3 regions of the Mesorhizobium sp. CAU 1732 genome follow, and region 2 is predicted to be linked to each of the others. Evidence: predicted binding sites of a transcription regulator. Region 2 holds the regulator's gene; each other region holds the start of a gene.

Region 1 (5,915 bases), on a different contig from region 2:
CCGGGATGATAGGGCAACTGAACCGGCTCTTCCGTTTCGGACACTGGAATCTGCTTCGACTGGCTCCACGCGCGCACCACGCCCGCAACGCTGTTGCGGTCGGCGAGCCCCATGGCGGCATGACCGAGCAGCTTGGCCGCGATGACCAGTTCCTCCGGCCGGGAGGCCCCGCGCAGGAACGAGAAGTTCGACTGCACGGCGAACTCCGCATAGCCAATGCCGGCGCGCATGTTCATGCGAACAGCCCGTGCATGAACCAGCACGGCATGCTTGGCGAGGCGCCGTAGAGCCCCTGCCGATACAGCCAGAAACGGCGGCCCGCTTCGTCCTCGACGCGGAAATAGTCCCGTGTCGGCGCATCCGTCTCGTCACGCCACCATTCGGGCGCGATACGCTCCGGTCCTTCCGCGCGCGCGACCCGGTAAAGCACGCGCCGCCACCGGAAATATTGCGGCGGCCCCTCGGGCACTTCCGCCGCCGTCACCTGGACGTTTTCCGGCCGGGCCAAAAGCCGGATCGGCCGCTCGGCCATGATTTTTCCGGGAGCGCCCGGCTTCGCCGGCGCATGCGTTCGCCTGTCCGCGCCATCCTCGAAAGACTGCAGGACCGCCGCACGCTCGGGAACGTGGCTTTCGACGAGATGCGGGAGCGCCAGCGCGCCCTCGCCAAGACGCGCGCGCACGCGATCGGCGAACAGCGCGAGCCCCTTGTCGTCGCCCTTGTGTTCACCGGCGAGATCCACCTGCTCGATGGTGAAGGCAACGGTGCTCAGCACGGACAGCCGCACCAGTTCGAAGCCGCAATCGGCATCGATCTCGTCTGCCTTCGCCGTAAGTTTCTCGTGAAACAGCTTGTGGATCAGGGCCGGTTCCCGCAACGGCCGCGACGACCCGATCGTAAAGCGCCGCACCGCGCCATCGACCCTGAACAGCGCCAGTTGCAGGCGCCGCGCGCCCTCGCCGCGACGTTCCAGATCGGTCTTGAGCGTCGTGGACAAGAGCAGGACCAGCCGCTCGATGTCTTCCAGCAGGACGATGGGTTCAGCCAGATGCCGCTCCACCGAAAGCGGCGCGACGGGCATGCGCGGCGACACGGCTTCCTCAAGTCGCCCGAGCGCCTGATCGAGCCGCATCAGCAAGGTCGCGCCGAACCGGCGCGCAAGCGGCGCGCGCGGCGCGGTCAGGATCGATCCCACCGTTCGCAGGCCGACGCTTTCAAGCCCGGTGCGGACCGCCGGCTGGAGCCGAAGGCAGCCAAGCGGCAGCGGCGACAGGGCGTACGCCTCCTCGCCCGGCCTGACGAGCGCCGGGCTCATGAACCGTGCCGCAGCCCAGGCCGCGCCCGGCGTCGAGGCGAGGCCGGCACGGGCCCGAAACCCCTGCGTGAAAAGCCGGTTCAGCATATCGTCCAGCATCGCCTTTTCGCCGCCGAAAAGATGCGCGCACCCCGTGATGTCCAGAAACAGGCCGTCGTCACCCTCCAGCGCCACCAGCGGCGTATAGCGGTCGCACCAGTCCGCAAGGCTTGTCAGGAGCTTGCGGTCGCCGGCAGGCTCCGCCTCGACGATCTCGATCGTCGGATGCATGGCGCGCGCATCGGCAAGTCCCATCCCCCGCTTGAGGCCGAGCGCAGCCGCCTTTTCGTCCAAGGCCGCGACACGCTGGGTGTTGTTCTCGCGATGGCTGACAACGAGCGGCGGATGCCCGGCATTGTGCCCGGCCTTACGCGGCACCGCGGAGCGCCACGACCGCCCCAGCCTGCTTCTCAGAATCCGCTCGGTCTGAAGCAGCGGAAACCACAGCGCCAGGATCCTGCGCCCCGGCTCCGGCGCGAGCCCCGAAACCGGCATCGGCCGATCCGTCGATCCGTCTCTCGTGAAAGACGCACTCATCTTTATTCCATTCCAGAATGACTGTTGCGGGGATCGCCATGCGGCTGCGCGCGATCGTGACGGTGAAGGCCGGCGGCCCGATCGAACCTTCGAGTGCCCCCAGGATCGTGCGGCGTTCCGCTGCCGGCGCGGGTGAGACGACGAGCCGGACGGGCGCCGCCGTGGGCTCGGGCTCGCCTGCCTGCCGCAGCAGATAGAGGGGGCGGACGGCGGCCTGCGCGCGCCGGTGAAGCCTGCGCGTCGCCGTGAGATCGAGCCGGCGCGAATGGCCGCGCACCTCCAGGATCACACTCGACAGGGCGGTCAGCGCGGCAGCCTCCTCCGCCACCCACAAGGCGTCCTCCAGCCGCCGCGTTTCGGCCACCAGAAGGGCATCGGCCGGAATGCCGAAACGATGCAGGATGCCCGGCGCGTAAGGGAGGCCTGCCTCCGACAGGACTTCACCCGCAACCACCCACAGAAGCGGCGCCTTGACCGCCGATTGCCGCAGCGCCATGGCCGCCAACGCCAGCGTGAAACCGGCCACCGCGCCCGCGTCACGCGTCTGCGCGCCATGGATCTCGGTCAGCGCCGCAAACGGCAACCCTCCGCCCAGAGCCGTATCGAGGCGCTCGTTTCCGATCGGAAGCATCAGCCCCTCACCCGGCATGCCGTGCCGGCGCAGCACCACATCCTCGCTCTGCCGGCCCAGATCGGCGCCAGGCGCGGAAGGACGCTCCCCGGCCCCATGCAGCCGATCCGGCAGCCTGCCTTCGATTCTCGCGATTTCCCGACGCAAGGCAAAGACGGCCTCGCGCGCCACGGCGGTCGCCATGATGCGGTTCTTTCGTTCACTTGTTCCTGTTATGTTCCTATGGATTCCAGAGCCGCCGGGAAGAGTCAAGCGGAGTCTCGGAGAATTTATTCCTCGCCCGGCGATTCAGGTCGGCCCCGGGCCTTCATCATCCGACGCATCGGGGGTCGAAAGCCGCGTCACAAAGGTCTATATGGCCCGAAAGGACACCGCATGGCCCGTATCTATCAAAGTCAGGAATGGAGCACGAAGCTCTCTCCTTCGCTGCAGGATTTCGAACTCCTGGCGCTGGAAACCTATGCCCATCTGCCCGACGAATTTCGCATGCTGACCGGCGAGATCGTCATCCTCATCGCGGAATTTCCCACCGACGAGATCATGGACGATCTCGCGCTGGAAACCCCGTTCGACCTGCTGGGCCTGTTTGAGGGACGAGGCATCGCGGAGCGGTGGAACCCGTCGACGGGGGAAGGTCCGAACCGCGTCACCCTCTATCGCCGCGCGATTCTCGACTACTGGTCGGAAAACGAGGAGACGCTGGGCGACATCGTCGCGCATGTGCTGATCCACGAGATCGGCCACCATTTCGGCCTTTCCGACGACGACATGGAAAAGATCGAAGAGGGCGTGGAGTAGAATGGCAAAGCCGCTCTCGCCGTCCGACCTTTACGATCGGTTGAGAGAAGCGTGGAGCCTGGAGACATCCAGCCGGTGGACGACGCGATCCCCTTCGAGGACATGCCCGCCACGCGCGGACGCGATGGCCGACACGAGCCCGGCACAGTATCAGGCGCTGAGGCGAAGGCTGGGGCTTTGACTGGTCAGGCGGCCTCGGCCGGCATTTCGGGGATCGCGTCGATCTCCGCCCGCTTCGCATCCGCCACGACCGCGAGATCGTAGGACGCCTGCATGTTCATCCAGAACCTCGGCGAGGTTCGGAAGAATTTTGCAAGACGCAGCGCCGTGTCCGTCGTGACGGGCGACTGTTCCGCCGCCAGCCGCTCGATACGGGTGCGGGGAACGCCGAGTTTCCTTGCAAGCACGCCTGCACTCATCCTCAGGGGTACGAGATACTCCTCCCGCAGAATTTCTCCGGGGTGTATCGGGGGATCGAATCTCAAGTCCATTCCGAACTCCATGGATTTCAGGACTCGAAGGTTTGCTGGACTACTGCTCGCCGAGTTTCATCGACGGGTCGTACTCCGTGCCCTCGACCTCCTTGAACACCGCCTGGCCGCAGCGCATCGTCTTGGTTTCCGCGTCGAAGGCGTAGGTCGGCGAGCCGTAGATGTGCCAGCCCTTGTTCAGCGCGGCGGTCACCTTGTGGCAGAAGCTCGAATCGTCGGGGCCGGAGAGAAAGCGGTAGAGTTTCATCGGTGTTTTCCTATTTTCCTGCCCTGGCCAGCACGCGCTCGGCCTGGTCGAGATGCAGCCGCTCGATCATCCTGCCGTCGATCGATATGACGCCCTTCTTTTCGTTCTCCGGTAGCGCGAAGGCGGCGCGGACCGCAAGCGCATCAGTCACCTCGTCGCCGGAGGGCGAAAAGGCGGCATTGGCCGCCTCGATCTGCGCCGGATGGATCAGCGTCTTGCCGTCGAAGCCCATATTGCGGCCTTCCTCGCATTCGCGCGCGAAGGCATCGAGATCGCGAAAATCGTTGCTGACGCCGTCGAGCACGTCGAGGCCCCCCGCGCGCGCCGCCAGCACCATCTGCGACAGCCAGGAGGCGAGATAGCGCCGGTCGGGCGTGACCTTGACGCCGGTCTCCTTGACGAGATCGTTGGTGCCCGCCACGAGGCAGGCGAGCCGTGCGCCCCTGTCGCGGCCGAGTGCCGCGATCGCGCCGATGTTGAGGAGCGCGCGTGGCGTCTCGATCATCGCCCAGAGCCAGAGCGACGGGCGCGCATCGGTGTCATCGAGCAGGTCGTTGGCTTCGAGAATGTCGCGCGCGGTTTCGACCTTGGGCAGGAGGATGCCGTCCGGGCGGCATTCGCGCGCCGCGAGAAGGTCGCCCTCGCCCCATTCGCTCGACAGCGCGTTGACGCGCACGATCATCTCCCTGCCGCCCTTTTCGCGGCCGGCGAAGATCGCCTTCAGCCGCTCGCGCGCGGCGAGCTTTTCGGCAGGCGCGACGGCATCCTCCAGATCGATGATCACGGCATCGCAGGCAAGCTGCGCGATCTTCGCGAGCGCCTTCTCGTTGGTGGCGGGAACATAGAGGACGGAGCGGCGCGGCCGTGGGGTTCTGATCTGCATCCCTATGTTCTGGCTCAACCGATTCGCCGGCGCAAGCGCGCTCGTGCAACGAACGCTCTTGCCGCGCCGCTGCAAAGCTGGTTCCTTGCCCGCCGCCCACCAGCGGAGCCATCCATGCCCAGTTACGACATTGTCATCATTGGCGGCGCGATCGTCGGTTCCTCGATCGCCTATTTCCTGCGCGAGGAAGGGTTTTCGGGATCGATAGCGCTGGTCGAGCGCGACCCGAGCTTCGCCCATTCCGCGACCACGCTCTCCTGTGCGTCGATCCGCCAGCAATTCTCGATTCCCGAAAACATCAGGCTGTCGCAGTTCACGCTCGGCCTGTTTCGCGAGTTAAAGACGCGGTTCGGCAGCGACGCCGACATCGCCTTCCGCGAGAAGGGCTATCTCATCCTCGCCGGCCCCGAAGGGCTGCCGATCCTCAAGGCCAACCATGCCGTGCAGGAGGCCGAAGGCGCGGACATCGTGCTGGAAGACGCCGACGCGCTGGCGAAGCGTTTTTCGTGGATATCGACCGAAGGCATCACGGCCGGCGCCTATGGCCGCTCGGGCGAGGGCTGGTTCGACGCGCACGCGCTTCTGACGCTGTTCCGCAAGGCCTTGAAGGACAAGGCGATCGACCTGATCACCGGCGAAGTCGCCGCGATCGAGCGCAACGGCGCGCGGGTCGCGAGCGTAACCCTTGCCGATGGCACGCGCCTCGACGCCGGTCATGTTATCAACGCAGCCGGCCCCAATGGCGGCAAGGTCGCCGCGATGGCGGGAATCACCCTGCCGGTCGAACCGCGCAAGCGCTCGGTCTTCGTCTTCGAGGCGCGCGACCGCATCGACGACATGCCGCTGATGGTCGATCCCAGCGGCATCTATGTGCGCCCGGAAGGCTCGGTCTACATCACCGGCGGCGCCGAACCGGAAGACACGGACGGCCCGGCAGACCCGGCCGATTTCGAGCCGGACTGGTCGCTGTTCGA
Region 2 (5,915 bases):
TCGTGATCGTCGACGACGACGGCATGCATGTAGGTCGGATTGCCGTCTGAGCGAAGGATGATGAAATCGTCGAGATCCTTGTTGGGAAAACGGACATCGCCCTGCACGCGATCGCGGACGATCGTCTCACCGTCGCGCGGCGCCTTGATACGGATCGCGCCCTTCGCGCCAGCCGGAGCCTCGGAAGGATCGCGGTCGCGCCAACGTCCGTCATAACGGGGTGGACGGCCCTCCGCGCGGGCCTTCTCGCGCATCTCGGTGAGCTCCTCGGGCGAGGCGTAGCAATAATACGCCTTGCCGGCGCGCACGAGTTCCTCGGCGACTTCGCGGTGACGCGGCGCGCGTTCGAATTGCGAAACCGGCTCGCCATCCCACTGCAAGCCAAGCCAGGACAGTCCATCGAGAATCGCCGCCGTGGCCGCGTCAGTGGAGCGCTCGCGATCGGTATCCTCGATGCGCAGCAGCATGACGCCGCCCGTGTGCTGGGCGTAGAGCCAGTTGAAGAGCGCGGTGCGCGCGCCGCCGATATGAAGATAGCCCGTCGGCGACGGCGCGAAGCGGGTTACGACCTTGTCAGACATGGATTTCTTCCCGGGAAGCGTCGTTGCGGGGCGGCATTGGCCGCCCGATGGTCTTTTGCTGGCGCTCATGTAGCATAGGAGGTCGGGCGTGCAAGCATTACCCGAGCGGGAAGCGGCATGGGTGGGGAAAGACCGATCGCGACGGACGAGCGCCGTCAGTACAGCGTGTCGCCGGATTTTGCGTCCGACGCGTCGCTCCCTGCTACCCGATCCTTCACCGATGTGACGGTGGGGCCGGTGGCTGGGCGGAACCTCCCTCGGCCGCGTCTGAACCTGGAGGCGCTGCAGGAGGCAGGGCGTTCGGGCTTCGAGCAGTATCTCGAACGGGGGAACGCCTTTCTCCTCGTGCCGGCGTTCATGGCGATCGGCGCGCTCGTCTACTTCACGATGCCCAGTGAGCCGCCCGCAATCTTGCTGGTTGTGGCCGCAGTGTTTGCTGCCGGATGCGCGGTGATGGCTGTTGCCAGGCCCGTCATGCGCCTGACGGCACTTGCCGCGCTGATGACCCTTATCGGCATGGGAGCCGCCAAGGTCGAGACGTGGCGAGCATTGACCCCGATGATGGGCGCGGAGATCACCACGCGCATAACAGGACGGGTGGCACGCATCGAGCACCAGTCCAGCGGTCGGTTCCGCCTGACGCTCGACGTCGTCTCGACGGCTCGCCCTGAGCTTCGCTATGCGCCCGACAGGATCCGCGCCACCGCGCGCGCAATACCGGAGGGACTGAAACCCGGCGACACGATGACGGGCCTCGTTCGCCTGATCCCGCCCTCGGGACCGGTTCGCCCGCAAAGCTACGACTTCTCCTTCAAGAGCTATTTCGATGGAATCGGCGCGATCGGCTTCTTTCTCAACAATCCCGAACTTGCCGACATCGTCACAACACCTCGGTTCGGAGACCGCGTCCGCGCCTGGATCGAAGAGCAGCGCGGCATCATGGCGGGGCGGATCGCATTGCAGATCGGCGGCCCGGAAGGCGAGATCGCGGCAGCCCTCATCACCGGCGTCCGTGCGGGCATTCCGGAGGACATCAACGAAGCGCTTCGCGTCGTCGGCCTCTATCATGTGATCTCGATCTCGGGGCTTCACATGGCGCTCGTGGCGGGAACGCTCATGGTCGGCATGCGATGCTGCTTCGCGCTTGTTCCGGCCTTCTCGTCGCGGCACCCGGTGAAGAAATACGCCGCGTTTGTGGCGCTGTCGGCGACCGCATTCTACCTCGTGATGTCGGGCGCGGATGTCGCTGCACAACGAAGCTTCATCATGCTGGCGGTCATGCTGCTTGCTGTGATGGTGGACCGCGCGGCGCTGACCATGCGAAACCTTGCGATCTCGGCGATCATCATCCTTTTGATCGCGCCGCATGAAGTCGTCGGCCCGAGTTTCCAGATGTCGTTTGCGGCAACTGCCGCGCTCGTTGCCTCCTATGCTGCGTGGACGGAATACCGACAGGGAAAGCCGGCCAGCGGACCTCCGCCGCGGCGGTCGCCTGTCGCCTCCGTCCTGCGGGCGAGCGGAATCTACGCGGCGGGGCTCTCGATGACGTCCGTCGTCGCCGGCCTTGCGACGGCGCTTTTCACCGCATGGCATTTCCAGCAGGTCGCCCCGCTCGGTCTGGTGGCGAACCTGGCTGCAATGCCGTTCGTCTCGGTGATCGTCATGCCGATGGCGGTCATCGCATCGATCCTCATGCCGTTCGGCCTGGAAGGGCCAGCGCTGCAATTGATGGGGCTCGGCATCGCCGCGATGAATGCGGTCGCGATCTGGCTGGCTGAGCGATCCGTATTCGACATGACCGGCGCGATTCCGCTGGGCGCCGTGCTGATCACGACGCTTGCACTCGCATTTCTGACGATGACGGATGGGGTGATGCGGTGGGCTGCCGCGCCGCTTCTGGCAATCGCCGCATTCATGCTTTTCATGCGGGATGTGCCGGATGTCATCATCTCCGAAGATGGCAGTCTCGTCGCCATGCGGCTCGAGGATGGCCGCGTCGCCGTCAATCGCCCGCGTCCGCGCGCATTTACGATGGACAACTGGATGCGAGCTTTTGCAGCCACGGAGATCGTCCGACCCGGCACTGCCGCGGGATCACAAGCGGAGCACGCCTCGGGCTTCATCTGCAACGACGAGGGCTTGTGCATCGCGCGGCACGGAAGCGGGGGCGTTGTGGCCTATGCGGCGACCGAAAATGACGCGGCAGGTGTCTGCGGCGAAGCAACCGTCATCATCATCGACGACGCCACCGCCGGCGATCCGTGCGAAAACGCGGCAGTGCTGGTCATTACCAAACGCGACCTCGCGCGCCATGGCAGCGTCGAGTTCTCGTTTCCCGCAAATGGCCTGCGCCCCACGCCCCGCTACGCGATCAGGGAACCGTACCGCGCGTGGCACCATCATCGCCAGTTCTCGCGCGCAGCGCGCGGCATGCCGCCCTACCAGCGCGAAAATCCCGCCGAAGCCAATGACCGGCGGGATTAGAGGCCGGGCGCGCCGTCTGCCTTCAATAGCGGCGGATCAGGCCGACGAGTTTGCCCTGAACCTTGATGCGGTCCGGTCCGAAGATGCGTGTTTCGTAAGCCGGATTGGCGGCTTCCAGCGCGATCGACGCGCCCTTTCGACGGAACCGCTTGAGGGTCGCTTCCTCGTCATCGACGAGCGCAACGACGATATCGCCCGGACTGGCCGTCTGGCCATCCTTGATGATGACCGTGTCGCCGTCGAAGATGCCGGCCTCGATCATCGAGTCGCCTTTGACCTCGAGCGCATAGTGCTCGCCACCGGACAGCATTTCCGGCGGTACGCTGATCGAATGCGTCTTGTGCTGGATCGCGTCGATCGGAACGCCGGCCGCGATCCGCCCCATGACCGGGATCGATACGGACGCCGGAGTGTCGTCGTCATTGCTATGGGTATGCAGGCGGGAGCGCTCAGGCGCCCTGCCGAGGCTGCCCTGGATGACGCTCGGTGAAAACTTCTTCGCCGCATTCAGGCCCGGAGCAATCGAATCGGGAAGCCGCAGAACCTCCAGCGCGCGCGCCCTGTTGGGAAGACGCCTGATGAAGCCCCGTTCCTCGAGAGCGGTGATGAGACGGTGGATGCCGGATTTGGACGCCAGATCGAGCGCTTCCTTCATTTCGTCGAAAGAAGGGGGGATTCCCGTCTCCTTCAACCGCTCATGGATGAAGAGAAGCAGTTCGTGTTGCTTGCGCGTCAGCATCGCTCGCCCCTTGGGAATCGATCCAAAAACAAAACCAGAACAAACACTATCTGTTCCAGTTGTGTTCCGCAACACGTTTAATTTTAATGAATTCGTTGATGCTTTGTTCAGCTTAGCAGCATGACGCGGCAAGCATCGCCAGGCTCGGCCGCGGCTGCTCCCGGCTCTCTGACGATCAGCGCATTCGATGCGGCGAGCGTCTTGAGCATCGACGAATCCTGCGTGCCGAAGGGGGTCGCGGTGAGTTCGCCATCACGGTCCTCGACATGCGCCCGCACGTAATCCTGTCGGTGATCGTTGGCTTTCATGGGCGATCCGAGACGGGCTGAGCGCAATCGGTTGGCGGTAGAGCGGCCGGCGAGGGCAGCCACCAGCGGCACGAGGAAGACATAGGCACAAACCATGCTCGAGACAGGGTTGCCCGGCAGACCCAGCACCCGCGTGTCATCGAAGCGCCCGAACATCAGCGGCTTGCCCGGACGCATGGCGATCTTCCAGAACTCAAGCTGCATTCCCTGGCCGGCAAGCACGTCGCGGACGAGGTCGTGGTCACCGACAGACGCGCCGCCCAGCGTGACGACGATGTCGGCGCGCGCGGCGCGTGCGCGATCCATGGAGGCGGCGATCTGCGCGCGATCGTCGGGGACGATGCCGAGGTCGAGGATTTGCGCGCCGGCGTTGCGCGCGATCGCGGCGACGCCATAGCTGTTGGACGCGACGATCTGGTCCGGGCCGGGATTGTCACCCGGTGCGACAAGCTCCGTGCCGGTGGCGATGATCGCGACCAGCGGTTTGCGCACAACCGGCAGCATCGCATGGTTGGCGGCCGCGGCGAGCGAAAGTGCGGCCGGATCGAGCAGGCGGCCAGCGCTCAAGAGTGGCTCGCCGGTGATGAAGTCGAGGCCTTCGCGGCGGATGTGTCTGCCCTTTGGCGTCGCTTCCAGCGCCTCGATGGTCTGGTTGCCGACACCCTTGGCATCTTCCTGAAGGAGAACCGTGTCGGCGCCATTTGGAATCGGTGCGCCGGTAAAGATGCGCACGGCCTCGCCGGGGCCGACCGTGCCGTCGAAGCGCTTGCCGGCGATCGATTCGCCGATCACGTTGAGCTTTGCCGGTATGGTCTCGATGTCTTGCCCACGCACCGCATAGCCGTCCATCGCCGAGGCGGGGAAGGGCGGTTGCGTTCGTCTTGCGGCGATGGCCGAGGCCAAAACGCGACCGGAGGCTTCGGCGATTGCGACATCTTCCGCGCCAAGCGGACCGGCGTCGCGCAGGAGTTGCGCCAGCGCATCGTCGACGGGCAGCAGACCAGCCAACTCAGGCCTCCGCGGCGCGGTAATCGCCGGATTTGCCGCCGCTCTTCTCGACAACGCGGATTCCGGTGATCGTCATTCCACGATCGGCGGCCTTGGCCATGTCGTAGATCGTGAGGCAGGCGACGGATGCGGCCGTGAGCGCTTCCATCTCCACACCGGTTTTGCCGGTCACACGGGCCAGCGCGCGCACGCGCAGGCCGGGCAGCGTGGCGTCAGGCTCGATATCGACGGAAACCTTCGTGAGCAGAAGCGGATGGCAAAGCGGAATCAGCTCGTGCGTGCGCTTGGCCGCCATGATGCCGGCGATGCGCGCGGTGCCCAGAACGTCCCCCTTCTTGGCGTCGCCATCGAGGATCATGCGCAGCGTCTCCGCTTTCATGACCACCGCGCCTTCCGCGATCGCGGTACGCTCGGTCTCGGCCTTGGCGCCGACATCCACCATGTTGGCTTCGCCCGATGCACCCAGATGTGTGAGGCCGGAACCGCTCATCGGGTGTCAGCCTGCCGCGCTGCGCTGTTCGATGCCGAGAAGCGTGCGGGTCGCAAGTGTCACATCGGCCTGCCGCATCAGGCTCTCGCCGACGAGGAAGCAGGAGATGCCAGAATTCGACAGGCGATTGCAGTCGGCATGCGTGAAGATGCCGCTTTCGCCGACGATGAGGCGCTCGTCGGGCACGAGTTGCGCCAGACGTTCCGATGTCTCGAGGCCTACTTCAAACGTTCGCAGGTTGCGGTTGTTGATGCCGATGAGGGGTGAGGCGAGTTTTAGGGCGCGCTCCATCTCCGCCTCGTCAT
Region 3 (5,915 bases), 380 kb from region 2:
TTGAAAGTAGCCATGTCTCATAAAGTAAGTGTACGGAATATTTACAAGATATTCGGAGGCGATCCCAGCGAAGCGATGGGCTTGCTGGAAGCCGGTCGGACCAAGGAGGAGATATTCTCCCAGACCGGACAGACTGTCGGGGTACGCGACATCAGCTTCGATGTAGAGGAAGCACAGATCTTCGTCGTCATGGGTTTATCCGGATCGGGAAAGTCCACGCTTGTTCGAATGATCAACGGCCTTATCTCGCCGACCTCCGGACAAATACTCATCGACGACGTCGACGTTGCTTCGTGTTCCAAGGAGGCCTTGCGACAGGTGCGTCGCGACAAGGTCGCGATGGTGTTCCAGCATTTCGCCCTGTTCCCCCACAAAACCGTCGGCGAAAACGTCGCCTATGGTCTCAAGGTGAAGGGCGTCGGCCCCGATGAACGTCGCGAGAAGGCGCTCCGCTCGCTGGCACAGGTCGGGCTCGAAGCCTATGCCGACAGCTATCCGGACGAACTCTCCGGCGGCATGCAGCAGCGCGTCGGCCTCGCCCGGGGATTGGCGGCGGAGCCTGAAATCCTGCTTATGGACGAGCCTTTCTCGGCGCTCGATCCGCTGATCCGCCGCGACATGCAGGAAGAGCTTCTCGAACTGCAGCGCTCGCTGAAGAAGACCATCATCTTCATCACGCACGATCTCAACGAGGCGCTCATTCTGGGCGACCAGATCGCGATCATGAAGGACGGCCGGTTCGTGCAGGTCGGCACGGCCGAAGAAATCGTCGACAAGCCGGCCGACGACTACGTCGCCGCGTTCACGCAGGACATCGACCGTTCGCGCGTCTTCGATATCGACAGCGTGATGAGCGATCCGCAAACCCTCGACGCATCCGCCACGAGCGTCGCCCTCGCCCTGACACGCATGGAAGAGCTTGATCGCGACGCGCTTTTCGTCACCGATGCGACTGGCGGCATTGCCGGCCTCGTCACCTATCGCGGCCTGACCGCCGCAGCGCGCAGCGGCGGCACGCTCGACAGCGTATTGGTGCGCGACATCCACACCATCAGGCGCGACGTGCATCTGCACGACATCTACATCCCGGCGAGCGAGGGCATGCCCGTCGCCGTCGTGGACGATGCCGGCAAGCTTGTCGGCGTGGTGGAACCGCACGCGGTATTCGCTCAGCTCACGGGAAGCGACACCGTTTCTGAGGGGACACGGAGGGCAGCGCCATGAGACCGTCCGACCTTTTCGAAATCCCGTTCGGCGGCTGGGTCGATTCCGCGGTGAAGGACTGGCTCGTGCCGAACTTCCGGCCGGTGTTCCAGACGATCCGCGTTCCGGTCGCCTGGGTGCTCGACAGCCTCAACACGTTCCTGAACATGATTCCCATGCTCGGGTTCACCGCCGTTCTCACGCTGATCGCCTTGCGCACGGCGGGCAAGGGCGTCGCGATCTTCACGCTTCTGGCGCTGGTGTTCCTCGACCTGATCGGCATCTGGTCGCAGACCATGACCACGCTGGCGATGATCAGCACCGCGGTCTTCTTCTGCGCCCTGTTCGGCATTCCGCTGGGCATCCTCGCCGCGCGCAGCGACCGGTTCCTCGCCGTGCTGCGGCCGGTTCTCGATATCATGCAGACGATCCCGCCCTTCGTGTATCTGGTGCCGATCGTCATGCTGTTCGGCGTCGGCACGGTGCCGGGCGTCATAGCGACGATCATCTTCGCTCTGCCGCCGGTCACGCGCCTGACCAATCTCGGCATTCGCGGCGTGCGCTCGGACCTGGTGGAAGCCGCCTACGCCTTCGGCTCGACGCCGCGTCAGGTCTTGTGGGAGGTGCAGTTTCCGCTGGCCCTGCGCACGATCATGGCCGGCCTCAACCAGACCTTGATGATGGCGCTGTCCATGGCGGTGATCGCGGCGCTGATCGGCGCCGGCGGCCTTGGCCTTGCGGTCAACACCGGCCTTGGGCGCCTCGATGTCGGCACGGCGGCCGAAGGCGGCATCGGCATCGTTCTCCTCGCGATCATCCTCGATCGCATCACCCAGTCCTTTGCCGAGCGCAAGGACGTGAAGGCGCCGTCGCTTCTCGACACCTTCAAGTCGTATTTCAGGGCAGGCAAGCCCGCCGAAGCCAGCGAAACTGCGCGTACGGCCTGACCCGCCCTGGAGTTGCCGCGGCGTCCGCGCCGCGGTCCGAACCGTCCGGCCGATACCGGTTGGATGGACGAAAAAACACTGAACAAGGGAGATGCAGAATGCCTGCTTCCACGATCCGCAAGAGACTATCGCTCGGCGTTGCCGCCGCCGCATTGTGCCTGGCACCGCTGAGCCTTGCCCATGCGCAGGACGCTCAGCCCGGTGAAGGCGTGACCATCCAGATGGCGCAGCCCACCTGGGATACCGGCTACTTCTACACCCAGATCTACAAGCAGATGCTGGAAGAGCTCGGCTATTCGGTTTCCGACCCGGTCGCGCTCGACAACCCGATCTTCTACCAGTCCGTCGCGCAGGGCGACGTGCACCTCTGGGTCGATGGCTGGTTCCCGCTGCACAACACCTATGAGGACGCGTTCAGTGCCGGCGCCGAAAAGGTCGGCATGGTCGCCGAGGGCGGCGCGCTCGAAGGCTACCTGATCAGCAAGGCGGCCGCCGATGAGCTGAACATCACCTCGCTGGAAGATTTCAAGCGCGACGAAGTCAAGGAAGCGTTCGACCGCGATGGCGACGGCAAGGCCGATCTCGTCGCCTGCCCGCCCGGCTGGGGCTGCGAGGAAGGCATCGAGCATCACCTCGACGCCTATGAGCTTCGCGACCATGTGAACCCGATCAAGGCCGGCTATTCCGCCTCGATGGCCGATGCGGTCGCCGCCCAGCAGCAGGGCGACCCGATCTTCTTCTACACCTGGACGCCGAACTGGACCGTCAACGTCCTGAAGCCCGGCGAGGATGTCGTCTGGATCGAGGTTCCCGAAGTGAACCTGCCGGAAAGCACCAAGGGTCTCGAGGATGCCGCCACGCTCGACGGCGTCGAAGGCTGCGTGAACGATCCCTGCAAGCTCGGCTTCCCGGCCAACGACATCGTGCCTGTCGTCAACACCGAGTTCGTCGAGGCGAACCCGGCCGTGCGCGCGCTCCTCGAAGCGGCGTCCGTGCCGCTCGCCGACGTGTTCGCGCAGAATGCCAAGATGTATGAAGGCGCAAACAGCAACGCCGACATCGCCGCCCATGCGGCCGAGTGGATCGAGCAGAACCGCGACCAGGTCGACCAGTGGCTGACGGCCGCGCGCGAAGCATCCTGATCGCTTTCTGATCGCATGAGATGAAGACGGGCGGGCTGCCATGGCCCGCCCTTTTTCGTTGCACTCGAGCCTCTTTCCGGCAGCAGAGCTGGAACAAAACGGAGACGGCGCTGGTCTTTCGTCCCCGAATCACTACATTCCCGTGGCATGTCCGGATTTCCAGACGATATCCCCTTCTTCGACGAGGACGCCCCGTCGGGCGATAACGCACAGCCGCAGCCGCGCGCCGGCGGCGGCATTGCCGCGCGCGCCATGGCCGCACGCTCCGGCCCCCGTCCCGCCGACTACCTGTCGGGCCTCAATCCCGAACAGCGGCTCGCGGTCGAGACGACCGAGGGTCCTGTTCTCGTCCTTGCCGGCGCCGGCACGGGTAAGACGCGCGTGCTGACCACGCGCATCGCCCACATCCTCGCGACGGGCCGCGCCTTTCCGTCCCAGATCCTCGCGGTGACCTTCACCAACAAGGCCGCGCGCGAGATGAAGCACCGCATCGGCGTGCTCGTTGGCGAAGCCGTCGAAGGCATGCCTTGGCTCGGCACCTTCCACTCGATCGGCGTCAAGATCCTGCGCCGCCATGCGGAACTCGCCGGCCTCAAATCCGGCTTCACGATCCTCGACACCGACGACGTCATCCGCCTGATCAAGCAGTTGATCCAGGCCGAGGGGCTCGACGACAAGCGCTGGCCCGCGCGCCAGTTCGCGCAGATGATCGACGGCTGGAAGAACAAGGGGCTCGGCCCCTCCGAGATCGCCGAGGGCGACGCCCGCGCCTTTGCCAACGGCAAGGGCCGCGAGCTCTACAAGGCCTATCAGGACCGGCTCCAGACGCTCAACGCCTGCGATTTCGGCGACCTGCTCTGCCACCCGATCCGCATCTTCCGCCAGCACCCCGACGTGCTGAAGGAGTACCACCGGCGCTTCAAATACATCCTGGTGGACGAGTATCAGGACACCAACACCGCGCAATATATGTGGCTGCGGCTTCTGGCTCAGCGGCCGGGAGAGCGTCCTTCTCCCCGTTCACGGGGAGAAGATGCCGGCAGGCAGATGAGGGGCAGCGCTGACCTTGCAGATGAAAATGCCGGCCCCTCATCCGACCCTTCGGGCCACCTTCTCCCCGTGAACGGGGAGAAGGAAAACAAAGTCAACATCTGCTGCGTCGGTGACGACGACCAGTCGATCTATGGCTGGCGCGGGGCGGAGGTCGACAACATCCTGCGCTTCGACAAGGATTTTCCCGGCGCGGCCGTCATTCGTCTCGAGCGCAACTACCGCTCGACCGCCCATATCCTCGGCGCGGCGGCGCATCTGATCGCGCACAATGAAGGCCGGCTGGGCAAGACGCTCTTCACCGACAATCCCAACCCCGACGATCCCAAGGTGATCGTCCATGCGGCGTGGGACTCCGAGGAGGAAGCCCGCGCGGTCGGCGAGGAGATCGAGGCACTGCAGCGCCCGGACGCGAACGGCAGGCGTCACAACCTCAACGACATGGCGATCCTCGTGCGCGCCTCGTTCCAGATGCGCGAGTTCGAAGACCGCTTCGTCACGCTCGGCCTGAACTACCGCGTCATCGGCGGCCCCCGCTTCTACGAGCGGGCCGAAATCCGAGACGCGATGGCCTATTTCCGCGTTGTCGCGCAGGGTGCGGACGACCTCGCCTTCGAGCGGATCGTCAACGTCCCCAAGCGCGGCCTTGGCGAAGCGGCGGTCCGGCAGGTGCACGACACGTCGCGCGCACTGCGGATTCCGATGCTGGAAGCGGCCGGCAAGCTTGCCGAAAGCGACGAGCTGAAGCCAAAGCCACGCGCGGCACTGCGCGAGGTGTCCGCCAACTTCGCCCGCTGGCAGGGCCTGATCGACAACACGCCACATACCGAATTGGCCGAGATCATCCTCGAGGAGTCCGGCTACACCGACATGTGGAAGAACGACCGTTCGGCCGAAGCGCCGGGCCGGCTCGAAAACCTCAAGGAGCTGATCCGCTCCATGGAGGAATACGAGTCGCTGCGCGGCTTCCTCGAGCATGTCGCGCTGGTGATGGACGCGGAGAAGAACGAGGACACCGACGCCGTCAACATCATGACGCTGCACTCGGCCAAGGGTCTGGAGTTCGACACGGTCTTCCTGCCGGGCTGGGAGGAAGGCCTGTTCCCGCACCAGCGCGCGCTGGACGAAGGCGGCCGATCCGGACTGGAGGAAGAGCGACGGCTGGCCTATGTCGGTCTTACGCGCGCCAAGCGGAACCTGCATCTCTGGTTTACCTCGAACCGCCGCATCCACGGCCTGTGGCAATCGACGATCCCGTCGCGCTTCCTCGACGAACTTCCCGAAGCCCATGTCGAGGTGGCCGAAACCGGCTCGACCTATGGCGGCTACGGCTCGTCCTTCGGCGGTCGCGGCGGCGGTCGCCAGAACCCCTATGGCGCGTCACGTTTCGACAATGTCGGCCAAGGGAGCCAGGGGAACGGTCAAGGGGGCGGCGCGTTCTCCAACACCTACGCGACGCCGGGCTGGCAGCGCGCGCAAGCGAACCGCACCGAGGCGACCGACCGCAACTGGGGCTCTCGCTCCGGCCACGCGGTCGAGCGGATCGGTTACGGCGAGGTCGATTCCGGCTACG

The links. The regulator LexA, encoded in region 2, represses DNA repair genes until DNA is damaged. The targets are predictions, from matches to a motif close to TGTTCNNNNTGTGTTCNG.
Region 1: AAFN55_RS21275 (metallopeptidase family protein) is a predicted target of LexA. The motif match lies at 2,727-2,744, and genes of this name have one in related genera.
Region 3: AAFN55_RS15850 (UvrD-helicase domain-containing protein) is a predicted target of LexA. The motif match lies at 3,382-3,399, and genes of this name have one in related genera.

What each region holds. Positions count from the first base shown of each region.
Region 1 is NZ_JBDQQR010000002.1:743,878-749,792, forward strand. Features, by position in the region: gene AAFN55_RS21260 (error-prone DNA polymerase) at 1-236, opposite strand, end outside; gene AAFN55_RS21265 (DUF6504 family protein) at 233-1,648, opposite strand; gene AAFN55_RS21270 (hypothetical protein) at 1,722-2,705, opposite strand; gene AAFN55_RS21275 (metallopeptidase family protein) at 2,898-3,320, shown strand; gene AAFN55_RS21280 (HigA family addiction module antitoxin) at 3,506-3,811, opposite strand; gene AAFN55_RS21285 (DUF1737 domain-containing protein) at 3,852-4,058, opposite strand; gene AAFN55_RS21290 (CoA ester lyase) at 4,069-4,941, opposite strand; gene AAFN55_RS21295 (FAD-binding oxidoreductase) at 5,056-5,915, shown strand, end outside.
Region 2 is NZ_JBDQQR010000001.1:2,877,302-2,883,216, reverse strand. Features, by position in the region: gene gltX (glutamate--tRNA ligase) at 1-581, opposite strand, end outside; gene AAFN55_RS13970 (ComEC/Rec2 family competence protein) at 699-3,065, shown strand; gene lexA (transcriptional repressor LexA) at 3,088-3,804, opposite strand; gene glp (gephyrin-like molybdotransferase Glp) at 3,912-5,111, opposite strand; gene moaC (cyclic pyranopterin monophosphate synthase MoaC) at 5,122-5,610, opposite strand; gene trpC (indole-3-glycerol phosphate synthase TrpC) at 5,617-5,915, opposite strand, start outside.
Region 3 is NZ_JBDQQR010000001.1:3,253,597-3,259,511, forward strand. Features, by position in the region: gene AAFN55_RS15835 (glycine betaine/L-proline ABC transporter ATP-binding protein) at 13-1,224, shown strand; gene AAFN55_RS15840 (proline/glycine betaine ABC transporter permease) at 1,221-2,150, shown strand; gene proX (glycine betaine/L-proline ABC transporter substrate-binding protein ProX) at 2,249-3,292, shown strand; gene AAFN55_RS15850 (UvrD-helicase domain-containing protein) at 3,440-5,915, shown strand, end outside.